Regions from separate parts of the Paenibacillus odorifer genome, predicted to be linked through region 2. Evidence: riboswitches for the same ligand, from Rfam matches in the RefSeq annotation. Region 2 holds a riboswitch; each other region holds the start of a gene.
The links. A riboswitch is a leader RNA that binds a small molecule or an ion and turns the genes downstream of it on or off. The one in region 2 is predicted to bind cyclic di-AMP.
Positions count from the first base shown of each region.

Region 1: it holds a riboswitch for cyclic di-AMP, as region 2 does, so the genes downstream of both, PODO_RS25365 (alpha/beta fold hydrolase) here and PODO_RS24920 (TrkH family potassium uptake protein) in region 2, are expected to answer to the same signal.
Region 3: it holds a riboswitch for cyclic di-AMP, as region 2 does, so the genes downstream of both, PODO_RS00540 (C40 family peptidase) here and PODO_RS24920 (TrkH family potassium uptake protein) in region 2, are expected to answer to the same signal.

Region 1 is NZ_CP009428.1:5,822,297-5,826,978, reverse strand. Features, by position in the region: gene PODO_RS25375 (alpha-glucuronidase family glycosyl hydrolase) at 1-911, shown strand, start outside; gene PODO_RS25370 (Nif3-like dinuclear metal center hexameric protein) at 936-1,730, shown strand; gene PODO_RS31580 (hypothetical protein) at 1,815-1,988, shown strand; cyclic di-AMP (ydaO/yuaA leader) riboswitch at 2,309-2,495, shown strand; gene PODO_RS25365 (alpha/beta fold hydrolase) at 2,601-3,410, shown strand.
Region 2 is NZ_CP009428.1:5,714,329-5,719,010, forward strand. Features, by position in the region: gene PODO_RS24910 (LysR family transcriptional regulator) at 1-888, shown strand, start outside; gene PODO_RS24915 (potassium channel family protein) at 1,412-2,083, opposite strand; gene PODO_RS24920 (TrkH family potassium uptake protein) at 2,097-3,455, opposite strand; cyclic di-AMP (ydaO/yuaA leader) riboswitch at 3,518-3,695, opposite strand; gene PODO_RS24925 (CPBP family intramembrane glutamic endopeptidase) at 4,016-4,682, shown strand, end outside.
Region 3 is NZ_CP009428.1:111,287-115,968, forward strand. Features, by position in the region: gene PODO_RS00515 (hypothetical protein) at 75-368, shown strand; gene PODO_RS00520 (4a-hydroxytetrahydrobiopterin dehydratase) at 597-884, shown strand; gene PODO_RS00525 (c-type cytochrome) at 966-1,322, opposite strand; gene PODO_RS00530 (GNAT family N-acetyltransferase) at 1,450-1,935, opposite strand; gene PODO_RS00535 (C40 family peptidase) at 2,124-2,615, opposite strand; cyclic di-AMP (ydaO/yuaA leader) riboswitch at 2,621-2,763, opposite strand; gene PODO_RS00540 (C40 family peptidase) at 3,126-3,554, opposite strand; cyclic di-AMP (ydaO/yuaA leader) riboswitch at 3,612-3,750, opposite strand; gene PODO_RS00545 (hypothetical protein) at 3,968-4,682, opposite strand, start outside.

The sequences.
Region 1 (4,682 bases), 110 kb from region 2:
GCGCACTGGAACATACCAATCATCTGATGGAGTTTCAGATTGCTCAAGAATATACGGGGCAGCAGCGGCATCTCTGTTATCTTGTTCCACAGTGGAAAGAAGTCCTTGATTTCAATACTTATGCCAAAGGGCAAACTACGCTTGTGAAACATATTGTGGACGGATCGGTGTGGGGAAATAAGTATAATGGTGTGGCTGCTGTAACTAATGTTGGAGATGACATGAACTGGACGGGGCATGGGTTAGCTCAAGCTAATCTGTATGGATATGGAAGATTAATTTGGAATCCGGAGCTGACGGCAAAAGAAATAGCTGAGGAATGGATTCGGCTTACCTTTGGCACTGATGAAGGTCTAGTGGCTGCTATTCGCGGGATGTTGATGGACTCATGGAGGATTTACGAATCTTACACAGCTCCATTAGGTGTGGGTTGGATGGTTAATCCGGATCATCATTATGGGCCGAATGTGGATGGGTATGAATACGCCAAGTGGGGAACGTACCATTATGCGGATCATAAAGGCATTGGTGTGGATCGTTCAGTCAAATCGGGAACGGGTTATAGTGGACAGTATATGGGTCTTAATGCATCAAACTATGAGAATCTAGCGTCTTGTCCAGAAGAGCTGTTGCTGTTCTTTCATCATGTTCCATACACGCATGTTCTGCAATCGGGGCAAACGGTTATACAACATATTTACGATACTCATTTCGAGGGGGCAGAGCAGGCTGCACAGCTTCTAGCGACATGGGAATCACTTGAAGGCAGCGTGGATAGTGGATTGTATATGCAAGTGAAGCAACGTCTTGAAGAGCAAGCAGAGCATGCGCAGGAATGGAGAGATCGGATCAATACGTATTTTTACCGCAAGAGCGGAATTGAGGATCTTAAAGGCAGAAAGATTTATTAGATTTCGAATCGAGGGATGATGATAGTGAGCCTCACGATTAGAGCGATTATGGAAGATTTAATGGGAACTGTGGAACAGGTAGAAGGCACTGTCGATATTCTGAACCCAGGGGAACCGGAAACTGAAGTCACAGGGATTATTACGGCCTTCTCTGCCACACAAAATGTTGTGGAGCAAGCAATAGCGTTAGGAGCCAATTTGCTGATCACGCATGAAGGTGTATTTTATAGCCATCATGCGGCGAGCGAGTGGTTAGAAGGTGATCCGGTTTATCATGCGAAAAAAAGTCTGATCGAACATTCCCAAATTGCTATTTTTCGTTATCATGATTATTGGCATCGGCAAAAGCCGGATGGAATTATGGTGGGTTTGCTGGGAGAACTAGATTGGTCCGCATACGTGGAAGAGCAGCAAGCAGCTGCTACGATTCTCACTATTCCTGCTATGACTGTACTGGAAGCTGCTCAGTATATTAAAAGTAAGCTAGGGATCTCTTATGTACGCGCTGCTGGTGACCTGTCTCTGTCCTGCAAACGCGTAGGGATATTAGTAGGTTACAGAGGAGGCGGGACGATGGCTATTCCGCATTTTAATGATCACAATCTTGATTTAATTATTGCTGGAGAGGGACCAGAGTGGGAGACTCCGGAATATGTGCGGGATGCAGGGCACCAAGGCAGATCTAAAGCGCTCATCATGTTAGGTCATGCGGAGAGTGAAGCGCCGGGAATGAAATATTTAGCTGAAATCTTAGCAGACAAATATCCCATGCTTCCTAGCCGGTTCATTGCTGAACAACCCATCTATCAGATGGTTTAATCTGGGGAAATAAAGAGTACGGAATAAATAAACATATTATGGAGAAAATGAAGGGAAACAGGTCACTGAGAAAGGAGTGTTTCAATGGAAATTCCTTTGGAGGCTGATGAAGTATTAAGTCGGATCAAAAAGCTGCAAAGCGACGGAAGCTCGATCAGTAAAAAACAAGTAAAGCAGAGCGATCCTGAGCTTATGAGAAGTGCGCTGTTCTTTTTTCCAAGCTGGGAGCATGCATTGAAAAACGCCGATCTTTTGTAGCCATAGTATTGTAAGAGGAAGCTAAGTGGACAGGGGAATATCTCTGATTCTGCTTAGCTTTTTTCATATCTCCAGTGAAAAGGATGGCCTTTATATAGAAAGTACTGGTGTTTTAACCTCCGTTTGGCTTGGTTCAGAGCCATTTTCTTAAATAAAACGAGTAAACAAGAGCAAAAGAAAGAGAAAATGAAGAGTATGCTCAATATGAAATGAAAAGCATTGCTTTCAACATTATTTTGACCAGAGCCCTCCTTTACAAGCAAACCTTACAAGAGTATGATTCATCTCAGAACTGACAATTATCTTAAATTTACAATTACATAAGCAATCCGCTTAATTTCCGTTTCTGGAAAGCGGGGGAACCAACAACTGGCAGCCGATGTGAGAGTCGGCACTGGTTATGGGGTGAATCCTGTTCCGGGTGCATAACATGCATCCCTGCAGGTAGGGCAACTCTCACTGCCCGAATCCGACAGCTAACCTCGTAAGCGTATGGAGAGAGGATGAATGGCGTGTTTAGTGATGAATAGCCACAGAGAATCCCTCTGTGGTTTTTTGCTGCGTTTTTAAGCAGATATAGTCGTAGAATTTATTATGAAAGAGGTGTTACCTTTGCCTATCGCTAAACTGAACGGAACTTCGCTCTATTATGAAATCAATGGAACTGGCACTCCGGTTGTGTTTATCCATGGACATGGATTAACACACAGTATGTTCAAACCACAGCTGGAGTATTTTTCCGATAAATATAAAGTGATTTTGTGCGATTTACGGGGGAATGGTAAGTCTGGTAAACTGCTGGAGGCCCCACATGAGATTATTGAGACGCAATGTCTGGATTTGATTATGCTGTTGAATGACCTAGGTATCCGTGAAGCAGTTTTTGTAGGAATCGCCTATGGTGGCTTAGTCGTTCAGCATATTGCCAAACAATATCCTGAGCGTGTAAAAGCAATTGTGGTCGCAGACAGCTTCTGTAGGACTCACGGATCAACAATTGTAGGGAAAATACAAACTATGGCAGCATATTGCAGTTTGCTAATGTATTATCTCCCAAGCGAGCTGGTGTTGCCTTCGATTCGGATGATGTACCGAGAGCGCTGGAGTCTGGCCTACAATGAGATTAGAAGAGGGCTGCTGGACAAACGTCCCCGGGAGCTTTATCGGCAAAGGCTGGCTACGAGCCATGTTGATTACACCAGATGCTTAAAGGCTTTTAAACGTCCTGCTTTATGTATTGTAGGGGACTTTAATGAATTTGGAGTGAATTGTATGAAGGAAATGGTGTCCCAGCTGCCACATGCGCAGTTGGCGATTATTCCGAACGCATTAGATCCAAGTAATCTGTGCCAGCCGGAGCAATTCAATGCGATTCTTCAGCGTTTCTTGGAGAAGCAGCAGGGCAGTCAGCAGATTAGCTGATCTATAGGGAGACCTTTACAAGCGAAGCGTTTAAGTGGAAAAAGACGTCCCATAGCCAGGGGGAATGAGCTGGCTATGGGACGTCTTTCTGGGTAGAACTTTAAGGAAATTCTCCCTAAAGTGAAGGGGATTATGGCTTCTAGCACGTGAATTAGGGAAATTCTCCCTAAAGTGAAGGGAATTATGGCTCCTAGAACGTGGATTAGGGAAATCCTCCCTAATAATAGGATGTTTTTAGCCATAAATGGGTATTTGCATGAATTTTTAGGGAGGATTTCCCTAAAAACCTTATTTTAAAGCGATTATCGATGAATATTAGGGAGGATTTCCCTAATATAATGGATATCTAACTAAAGGCTGGCTCATCAGTAGTGAAATCTACGAATGAGCCAGCCTTTGGTATTTTACTAACCGGTGGATGTTGAACATTTACAAGCATATTGTACCTAGAACGCCACTTAATGTCCCTACCCTACCACAGCATCAAATATAGCTCACCCGACGTGGGAAAGAACAGTAGACTCTAAGTAGTGAAGGTAAGAGTATAGAAGGGGCGTAGTAAGCGGTTCACCCGACGTGGGAAAGAACAGTAGTCTCTAAGTAGTGAAGGTAAGAGTATAGAAGGGGCGTAGTAAGCAGCTCACCCGACGTGGGAGAGTACGGTAGACCTAAGTAGTTAAGGTAATTGTATAGAGGAAGGCATAGTAAGCGGCTCACCCGACGTGGGAAAGAACGGTAGACCCTAAGTAGTGAAGGTAAGTGTATAGAAGGAGGCGTAGTAAGCAGCTCATCCGACGTGGGAGAGTACGGTAGACCTAAGTAGTTAAGGTAAGTGTATAGAGGGAGGCATAGTAAGCAGCTCATCCGACGTGGGAAAGAAACAGTAGACTCTAAGTAGTGATTGTAAGTGTATAGAAGGAGGTGTAATAAGCAGCGTATCTGCAGCTCCTGATCGAGACCAAAGGAAAGGAAGGTTTCGGTAATAGGGATTCAGCCTCCGGACATGAGTAGGAGAGAAGAAGAGCGGGGAGTGACATTGACAGACTATCGGACTCAAGCGCTCTTATTTGCAATATTTTCCTATTTTTGAGTTGCTATTGGACCCCATAGGCGTTATTTGTACAAAATAGACGCTATTGAGCACCATTTCTGCCCAATAGCGCCTCTCAGGTCCGATGATCTCTCTAAACAGGGATAAATTAACGAATAGCGGCAGTTGAGTCCGAAAGATCAAGTAAGTGTACCGTATATTACCAAAAAAGCATCTATCAC
Region 2 (4,682 bases):
GATGTTTTTGCAGCAGTTGTGGAACATTCCAGCTTAAACCGGGCCTCACGCCAGCTCAATCTATCCCAGCCCGCCTTGTCTCGCAAAATTTCTAAACTCGAGGAACGTCTGGGGGTCGCACTGTTTAATCGTTATGGCAAACGACTGGAGTTAACCGAGGTTGGGCGTCTCACTTATTCCTATGCGCTTGAACAACGGCAGCAGCGTTCCAAGTTTCTGGAAGCCCTTTCTAAATTCAAAGAGGGGGAGCCAAGGCTTGTCACCTTGGGGGCTAGTCTTACCTCACTGCAGACCACGCTTCCGCCGCTGGTTAACGCTTATATGGACAAATATCCGACCGCAGAGCTGAAGCTGATTACAGGCCGAACGCATGAGATCGTATCCTCAGTTAGTGAGGGGAAATCAGATGTAGGTCTGATCGCTTCCTCTATTCAAGAACCTGGGTTACGCTGCATTTCTCTGTTTGAGGATCAATTGCGACTGGTCGTCTCAGAGCAGCATCCTTTAAATTTATCTTCCAAGCTAACCATGGATAATCTATCCCGGCTGCCTATGATTCTCTTCTCAAAGGGTACCTGGTACCGGCGCCTGACGGACGATCTATTCCAGCGCTGCGGGATTGATCCCGATGTGCGCATGGAGATTGACTCCTTCGAAGCCATCGTGCGGCTGCTTCCGACTGTCAAAGCGGCTGCGTTGCTGCCAAAGTCTTATCTGCGTCCAGAGCTGCTGAACGGCGGCGGACTGGTGTCCTTACATATCAAGGAGCTGGAGCAGACTCAACGGACCACCTGCCTGATTTACCGTGACGATGGAAGCATGAGCACGGCGGCTCGCAGTCTGGTGCAAGTAACCGAAGAGATGTTTCTGACAGAACGTGAGCAGTAAAGCCGGACCAAATGAATCAAGGGGCGCACCTATTGATCTCCAGATGAGGCAATAAGTGAAGCACTTATTGCGTAATTAGGGAATTTCTCCCTGAAATTTAGAGATTTCTGTTCAGCAGACTTATAATTAGGGAAAACTCCCCTAATTTTCGGCTGATTGAGTAACTAATAAAGGAATCCCACTGTTTATTAGGGAGGAATTCCCTAATGTCGTTCATTTAGAGCGAATAGCGGCTATTTTTAGGGAGGTTTTCCCTAATTAGTTACACCCACTCTGTACATCGTACAAACAAAGAACGCATATCGCCCATATTCCACCGTCACAGATACCACAAATCATCTACTACAGCCGTACGAATATCACACCTAACAACTCGTCAACCGCACACCCCAATAGCACAGATCACTACGCGTGATCTATAGTCATATGGCATAGTAAAATCCATTACTTTTCCTACTCTTTACTCCATAAAAAAGAAGCTGCCCCCAAGTAGAATTCACTACTTTTGAGTCAGCTTCTTTTACTATGATTCTTGGTTCACAACTTCACTCTCAAAACGGTCAATACTTTCATTAGGACCAATGAGTACCATAACATCGCCTTCACTTAAATAATCATGGGCAGTTGGAGCGACGATTATTCCGCTTTCCCTATTTAGGGCAACAATGCTGCAGCCATATTTAGCTCTTGTATTTAAATCGGACAAGCTTCTGCCGTTCATGCAGGATGGCACGGTCAGCTCGACAATTTTATAATCCTTGGACAGTTCAATATAATCCAGCAAATTGGGCGTCACCAGCTGGTGTGCCACACGAATCCCCATATCCCGCTCCGGAAAAATAACCCGATCAACCCCCAGCCGCGACAGTGCGCGGCCATGAAGGATGGAGATTGCCTTAGCCACCACTTGCTTGACTCCAATCTCCTTTAACAAAATGGCCGCCAGAATGCTTCTCTCCATATTGTCACCAATCGCAACAATCCCACAATCAAAGTTCCGTACACCAAGCGAGCGCATAATTCCCTCATCTGTAGCATCTGCTACTACCGTATGCGTCAGCTGATCGCTCATTTCCTCCACGCGTTCTTCATGGTGGTCAATGCCGAGCACCTCGTAGCCCATTTCCATCAGCTCAAGCGCCAGGCTTGAACCGAAGCGACCTAAGCCGATTACTACAAATTGCTGTGCTTTCATTTCTAATTAACTCCTATCCAATAATTATTTTACCTTCAGGATACTTATACAGTGGTTTACCCTGTTTGGGACCGAGTGCATACGCCAAGGTTAGTGGACCTAGCCGACCTGCAAACATCGTCAGACAGAGTAGAATCTTACCGATCGCTGACAGTTCCGGAGTTAGCCCCATAGTCAGTCCTACCGTAGCAAAGGCGGAGGTCGTCTCAAACAAGATTGCCAAGAAATTACTGTCTTCAGTTGTGGAGAGTATCATCGACACAGAGGCAATTAACAACAAAGCCAGCAGTGTGATCGTTAATGCCTTGTAGATGCGCTCTTGAGCCAGCCGATAACGGAACAACACAACATCTTCCCGTCCACGCAGCATAGCAATAACAGCACCAATCATCATCGTAAAGGTTGTTGTCTTGATCCCGCCGCCCGTTGAGCCTGGAGAAGCACCAATAAACATAAGAATCACTATAAAAAATTGTGTAGCCTGCCGAAGTCCAGCAATATCTACTGTGTTCGCGCCAGCCGTACGGGGAGATACGGATTGAAAGAAGGCCGATAATATTTTACCGCCAAAATTCAGTGAACCCAGGGTACGAGTGTTAGTAAACTCGAATATAAAAATAACCAAAGCTCCGATCAGAATCAGCCCTGTACTGGTGGACAGGACAACTTTACTATGTAGAGACAGCCTGCGGGTTACCCGAAACTCCACCAGATCTGACATTACAATAAAACCAATCCCGCCGGAGACAATCAGAAACATCACAATAATATTCACAAGCGGATCATAAACATAATCAGTTAAACTGCGAAAATCCCCAAAAATATCGAACCCCGCATTATTAAACATAGACACCGCATGAAATATGCCATAATAAATCGCTTTTCCCAACGGCATATCAAAAGCCCAGCGAATAGACAGCAGCAAAGCGGCACAGCCTTCTATGACAAGAGAATATATAAGGACTCTCCGGATCAGTCGCACAATTCCTTCCATAGAGCCTTGATTCATGGCTTCCTGTAGGATTAGCCTGTCCCGCAAAGATATTTTACGCTTTAACACCAGTGAAAATAGAGTGGCCATGGTCATAAACCCTAAGCCGCCGATCTGGATTAGGATCATAATTACGGTTTTCCCAAAAATCGTGAACGAAGTTCCGGTATCCAGCACAACAAGCCCTGTTACACAGGTTGCCGAAGTTGAAGTAAATAATGCATCAATAAATTCCACGGAATTCCCGCTTGTGCTTGAAATGGGCAACATAAGCAGCAAGGCCCCTATCAGAATAATCGATGCAAAACCAAGCACCAGTATCTGCGGCGGCGAGAGCTTCAGAAACTTAAATTCAGAAATCCTGCGAAACTGTGAAGCCACTATGCTCACCTTCTTATCAAAAATTCCAACAAAAAAAGCACTGGAAAACCAATGCTAACTTGGTTCCTGCAGTAAATTAGCCTACGAGGTTAGCTGACGGATTCGGACTGTGCAGGCTGCCCTATTCGTTCCCAGAACGAAATTCACCCCTGATGAAAGTGCCATTTATCTTGTATACTCCACTTTTCATCACTTCTTATGGTTCCCCCGTTTTCACCAGAAATTCGGCTACTATACAATTGCATACAAATTATATACGTTATTTAGTGAATTCACAAAGACACAATTAATGCTCATTCACATGAAAAAATGCGGTTTAAAGAGACTGCATCAAAAGGAGTACCTTTTCTCATCACTTTTCCGTGTTTTCCCTGCAATTACACCGATTCTCACCATTCGTACACAAATGAACACGATAAAATTCATGGTATAAATTCACATGACTATTCTATACTATCTCTATTACCCATAAAAAGAACATATAATGTTTTTTGTAACCAGCCAGGCACTAATACTATAATGGAACATAATATTGTCAGTACATAACAAGGAGGCGTTACATGAATCCCGTCGGCCAGCCCATACAGCAACGTGCCCTCTCCAAGAGGCTCATCATCTCGGGCATTATCGGTCTTATTCTATTTATTATGTTTCAGATTTCCCCTTCACTGCTTAGTAGCCCTACAGGTGAAGATACCACCGTCATTAGCAAGGCAGAAGCCCGTGACCAAGCCATATTATTTGCAGAACATAAGCTCAACTACACCGAAGCACCAAACGATCAATGGAATGTACTTTACGAGACGGACTCTTCCTTTTATGGTTATATGTCTCGCGAGAAGCTTGTGGAGGACTACACCAAGAAAAAATTGGATCAAAAATATCCTTTTGATGTCTTTCGTGCAACGCTTACTCCTTCAGCGGAGCAAGAGCCGCAAATCATCGTTGACCTCAATATGTATAACGGTAAGATTGTCGCTTTCTCAAAGGCTGCAAAAGTTGCCTCCGAAGAGGGGTCAGGCATCGCTTCCGTTGGTGCAAAAGAGGACAAGGGAGCTGACCTCACTCTAGCGCAGAAGGAGAATCTTGCTCGTCCTTGGCTTCAGGAATGGGAAGTAAATCCTGCCAAGCTACAAATTGAATCGAATACAGGAAGCCATGGGCTAGTGTATACGGATAGTACTGTTCAGGTCGGCGAATCCTTATTGCACTATTATTTTGATTTCA
Region 3 (4,682 bases), 1.2 Mb from region 2:
TGTGAAGTCATTTTTTCGGCTATAATGGATAAGGTAAGTAATTATTCATCTGTGAAGAAAACGGAGTGATATACGTGGGTGTAAAGCATGGTAGAGATTACGGTGAAATTCTAACCGATTTGACCGAAGCCGTCGGACGAATTTCCGATGGATATTTATTTTTTGAGATGGATCCGGACGAGTGGCAGGAACTACCCCAAGAATCAAAGCTGGAGGTATGGGAAGCATTGGCTGAGGATCTTTTCTTCGCGCTGGGTAATGAACCTATGATTGAAGTGGGGAGCGGCGTAATTATTTACGATAAGGACACTCACCGCATTAATATTCTAGTTGGCGAAGAGGATTTGGCTTCAGTAGTTTTGATTTAGGCAGAGGAGACGTCTGGACGTAATTTGCCCGTAGTTAGTAGCCCGTGTTAAAATTGATAAAGCCGAGTTATAATCGCTGGGATTTGTGAATACATTTAATCGAAAATATCGCCTTTATCCTGGCACATCCCTTGGACCTCAGAAGCTAAGGGATGTTTTGTTTAACGCCTAAGACAAGTAAAGGGAACTACGCACTTTACTGCAATTTTTTGTAAGGGAGGAAACGAATTGTTATTTACGGAAGAGGAACTGCGTGAGGAGATCACCAAGCTGGAGGGCTGGAAACTGGAAGATAATGTTATGGTGCGAAAATATATGTTCAGCCAATATATGAAGGGCATTGCGTTCGTTGATGAAGTAGCCACGATTTCAGAAGCCTTCGATCACCATCCACATATTACGATTGATTATAAAACAGTTACCCTGCGCCTGAAATCTAATGAAGAAGATGGGATTACAGCACTAGATCTTCGAGAGGCGCATGAATTTAATGAAGCCTTTGAAAAAAATCATTAGTTTAGCCAAAATCATAAAATAAACGCCCGTGCACAGATAGTCACCTATCTCATACACGGGCGTTTTTGGTTGCTTGGCTGGTTACTTTTTCTCTGAGAGCCAGAGTGCGACGTTGGCGATCTCTTCAGGAGCTAGCTTCTCCTTAAAGGAAGGCATTTGGCCACGTCCTTTGGTGACGATGCTGTAGATTTCCTCAGCGTCATGCTGACCGCCTTCATTCTGAAGACTTGGTCCAACTCCACCTTGAAGCTGATCGCCGTGACAGGTGATACAGCTGGCTTTCACGGTTGCTTCTGCCTTTGCCGCGTCCAGTTGAACTACCGGCATCGTGGGCTTATTTTCTTCTGCTACCTCTTCTTTACCCGGAAGTGTAAACATGAGTACTACCGCAAAGGCACAGGCGGCAAAAAACAAACCGCTCATGATCCATTTCTGCATCCCAATTCGTCCCTTCTATGTAAGCTGCTCCCTACATTATAGCTTATGGTGAAGCGTTATCATAGGGTTTGTGACAAAAAAATGAACGAGAATACAATCATTCTTATGAAATATCTGGTATTTAATATCATTTGTCATAGACCATGCAATAAAAAGGTTTGTCTCCTGTAGGTGTGCGGCGTTCATACGTATCTGTAATCGTAAATCCACATTTTTGATAAGTTCGAATGGCGCGTTGGTTCCAGGTCAGGACTTCCAGATCTATCTCACGATCAGGATAACGATTCAAGGCTGTCTGGACGATGGCATCTACGAATAGTTTGCCTAAACCATGGCCGCATAGATCGGGGCGCATCCCAACTCCTAAACGGACGACTCCTTCCATCGGGAACAACTGTGCGAATCCGCACAAAACCTCATTTTCATTTAATATGGAGATATATTGTTCCTCCCGGAGCTGCGGATCACCAAACTCGATGCCAAGAGCCTGCATCTGCTCCCACGGCATCCAGCCATAAATATTATATGGGGGCGTATAGCTCCACTTACAAATAGCTTCTCCGTGAATTGCCTCCATAGGAACAACATGAAAAGTTACCGAGGGATTTATCATAAGGTCAACGATCTCCTTTCACGAGGACATTGCTATATTATTAATTATATACAAAATGGGGGAGGTTCGACTCAGAAACTTTATATGAGGGGAATGTTTTACAAATTATGAGAGGGGTAAATAAGTAATAAGACAAAAAAACAAGCTCTCCTCCAAGAGTACCTTGGAAAAGAGCCTATGTACGTTATTTATTGCACATCATCATTGTCTTCCGATTCAGCAGCAACCGATTGGTAAGCGTCTGTGCTCATAATGCGCTTGGCACCAACGTAGCGTTTCACGTAGTAGCTATCACTCAGAGAGCTAATCGTAACACCGCGTGAGGTAGAAGCGTGTGCGAACTTACCTTCACCGACATAAATGCCGACATGGGAGACACCTTTGCCACTTGTATTGAAGAATACAAGATCTCCGGCTCTTATATCATCACGGGAGATTGCTGTGCCCATTTGATATTGGGAACCTGATTGGTGTGGAAGGTTAATGCCAATCTTATCAAACACATACATTGTAAATCCGGAGCAATCAAATCCGTTAGTGGATATACCGCCGGATACGTATTTAGTACCGATGGCCTTGTCAATCACTTTATCCATTTTGGAATCTGCGAAAGCGCTTCCTGCTCCGATGGTGAGGATGATGGAAAAGCTTAGTACTGCTGCTGCTAACTTCTTCTTCAAAAGTGTATACCCCTTCCAAATGCCTACGAGGTTAGCTTAAGGGTTCGGTTGAAGGTCCCCTATGACCTCTCTATATAATGGAGGTCAATTCACCCAAAGTTGGTTCCCCCGTTTTCCTAATAGTTAGGAAACTCGGCTCATACTGTTGATTAGGATTAGCTTGTAATCAATACATGACAAAACCTTTGTAAATAACAACTTAATGATTACAAAAATGTTACTAAAATCTCACTGCGCTAATTGTAACAAACAGAAAGCCGCTTGGCAATCGTTTTTAACATATTAATGCAGAAAAATTGGCATTTTTACGGTAGAAAGGCATATGTAAGCGTTAATAATGACCTAATTTTTAATATAATTGCAATTTTTATCAAATAAACGTGTTTCAATTGGGCTCTAATAGTGTAAAAATATATTATGGAATAAAGAAAAACCCGAATTTGATTACGGGCATAATCAGATTCAGGTTCATATAGTTGTAATTGTGAGGTTATAGTTGTGAGGAAGGTTTCAATCGAAGGCTACAGCTTGATAAGCTGAAGTACTCATTACTCTTTTAGCGCCAACATAACGATTGGCCCAGTAGGCCTGACTGAGTGAAGTGATGGTCACTCCACGCGAAGAGGACGATTGTGCGAATTTTCCGTTTCCAACATAAATGCCGACATGGGATACTCCATTGCCAAGTGTGTTAAAGAACACTAGATCACCAGAACGCAGATTGCTTTTGGATACAGCAGTTCCAACGCTATATTGAGCTTTTGATGTACGAGGTAAAGTAAGACCCACATTCTTGAATACATACTTTGTAAATCCAGAGCAATCAAATCCGGCAGTGCTTGTACCTCCGGTTTTATAGGCAACTCCAATAGTCTTTGAGATTACAGAGTCCATTTTAGAGTCGGCAAAGGCGCTTCCTCCACCAATAGATAATGCCATTACAAGTCCTAGCGCCGCAGCGACGCATTTTTTTCTTAAATTATGTCTTTTCAAAAGATGTACTCCTTCCAAGGCCTGCGAGGTTAGCTTAAGGGTTCGGTAGAAGATTCCCTATGATCCCTGTAAAGCGAGATCAATTCACCCAAAATATGGTTCCCCCACTTCCCGGTGCAAAGGAATTAGGCGTGTTAAGCACCAGAGAATGACGTTTCGACAGTTACACTTACGATAAATACATTTAGTTATGTAGGAATCGTTTCAATTGATTACAAAATTGTTACTAATAGCACAGGACTTATTGTAACAGAGCTTTTACGATTTTGCAAATACTCTTAAGTTATCCGTATTGAGAAAAAGTCCCAGCTCCTAAATACAGGAATTGGGACCTTTTTATTATGTCAAATAAGGTTGATTTATTGTGGAAATGCTTTGCTACGCCATAGATGATATTGTGCAGAGATTCCCCACATTTTTAAGAGCGTAGAAGGTAGTGGTGAGATTTGCCGTATTATAAGTGCCGGTAGGCCGGGACAGAACAGACCCGTCAGTCCGCACACTAGCAGTAAGAGCAAGCCTCCCGCACCAAGTACAATGGAAACACCTATAGCAGGAATCAGTGACCGCAAGCAGATGAACAGTGAGGAGAACATTCCTGTACCGCCGGTGTAACCAAACTGCATATATAGAAGAAACAGGCGCACGATAAAAATATATATAAGCCATGCCAATACGTATGGTACTAAATGAAGTAACAAAGCGTAGTTAAACAAAGAGGATAAGAACAGCCCGTACATTTTTGGAGCAAGCCAGTAAAGCGGCAGCAGGGTCAGCACCCATTCGATTAGGCTAAAGACTAAGACAGGTAGTCCATAGATCTTCATGCCAGGGAAAAAGAACAGTCCACGCTCGCCCTTTCGCTCCTGGTGGAGCTCATGCAGCAATCCTGCCCTTATGAAAGGGGAAAGCAGAAGTCGCAAGACAACAAGCGCCAGAAGCATCCATAACCAAGTGCGTATCGCAGGGTCCGTATTCAAGCTGAACTGTCCCTCGATATAATATAACAGTCTGCCCATACCGCTGCCTCCGGCGTCTTTATCCGGATAGCGCAGTAGAATCGGAATAATAGCA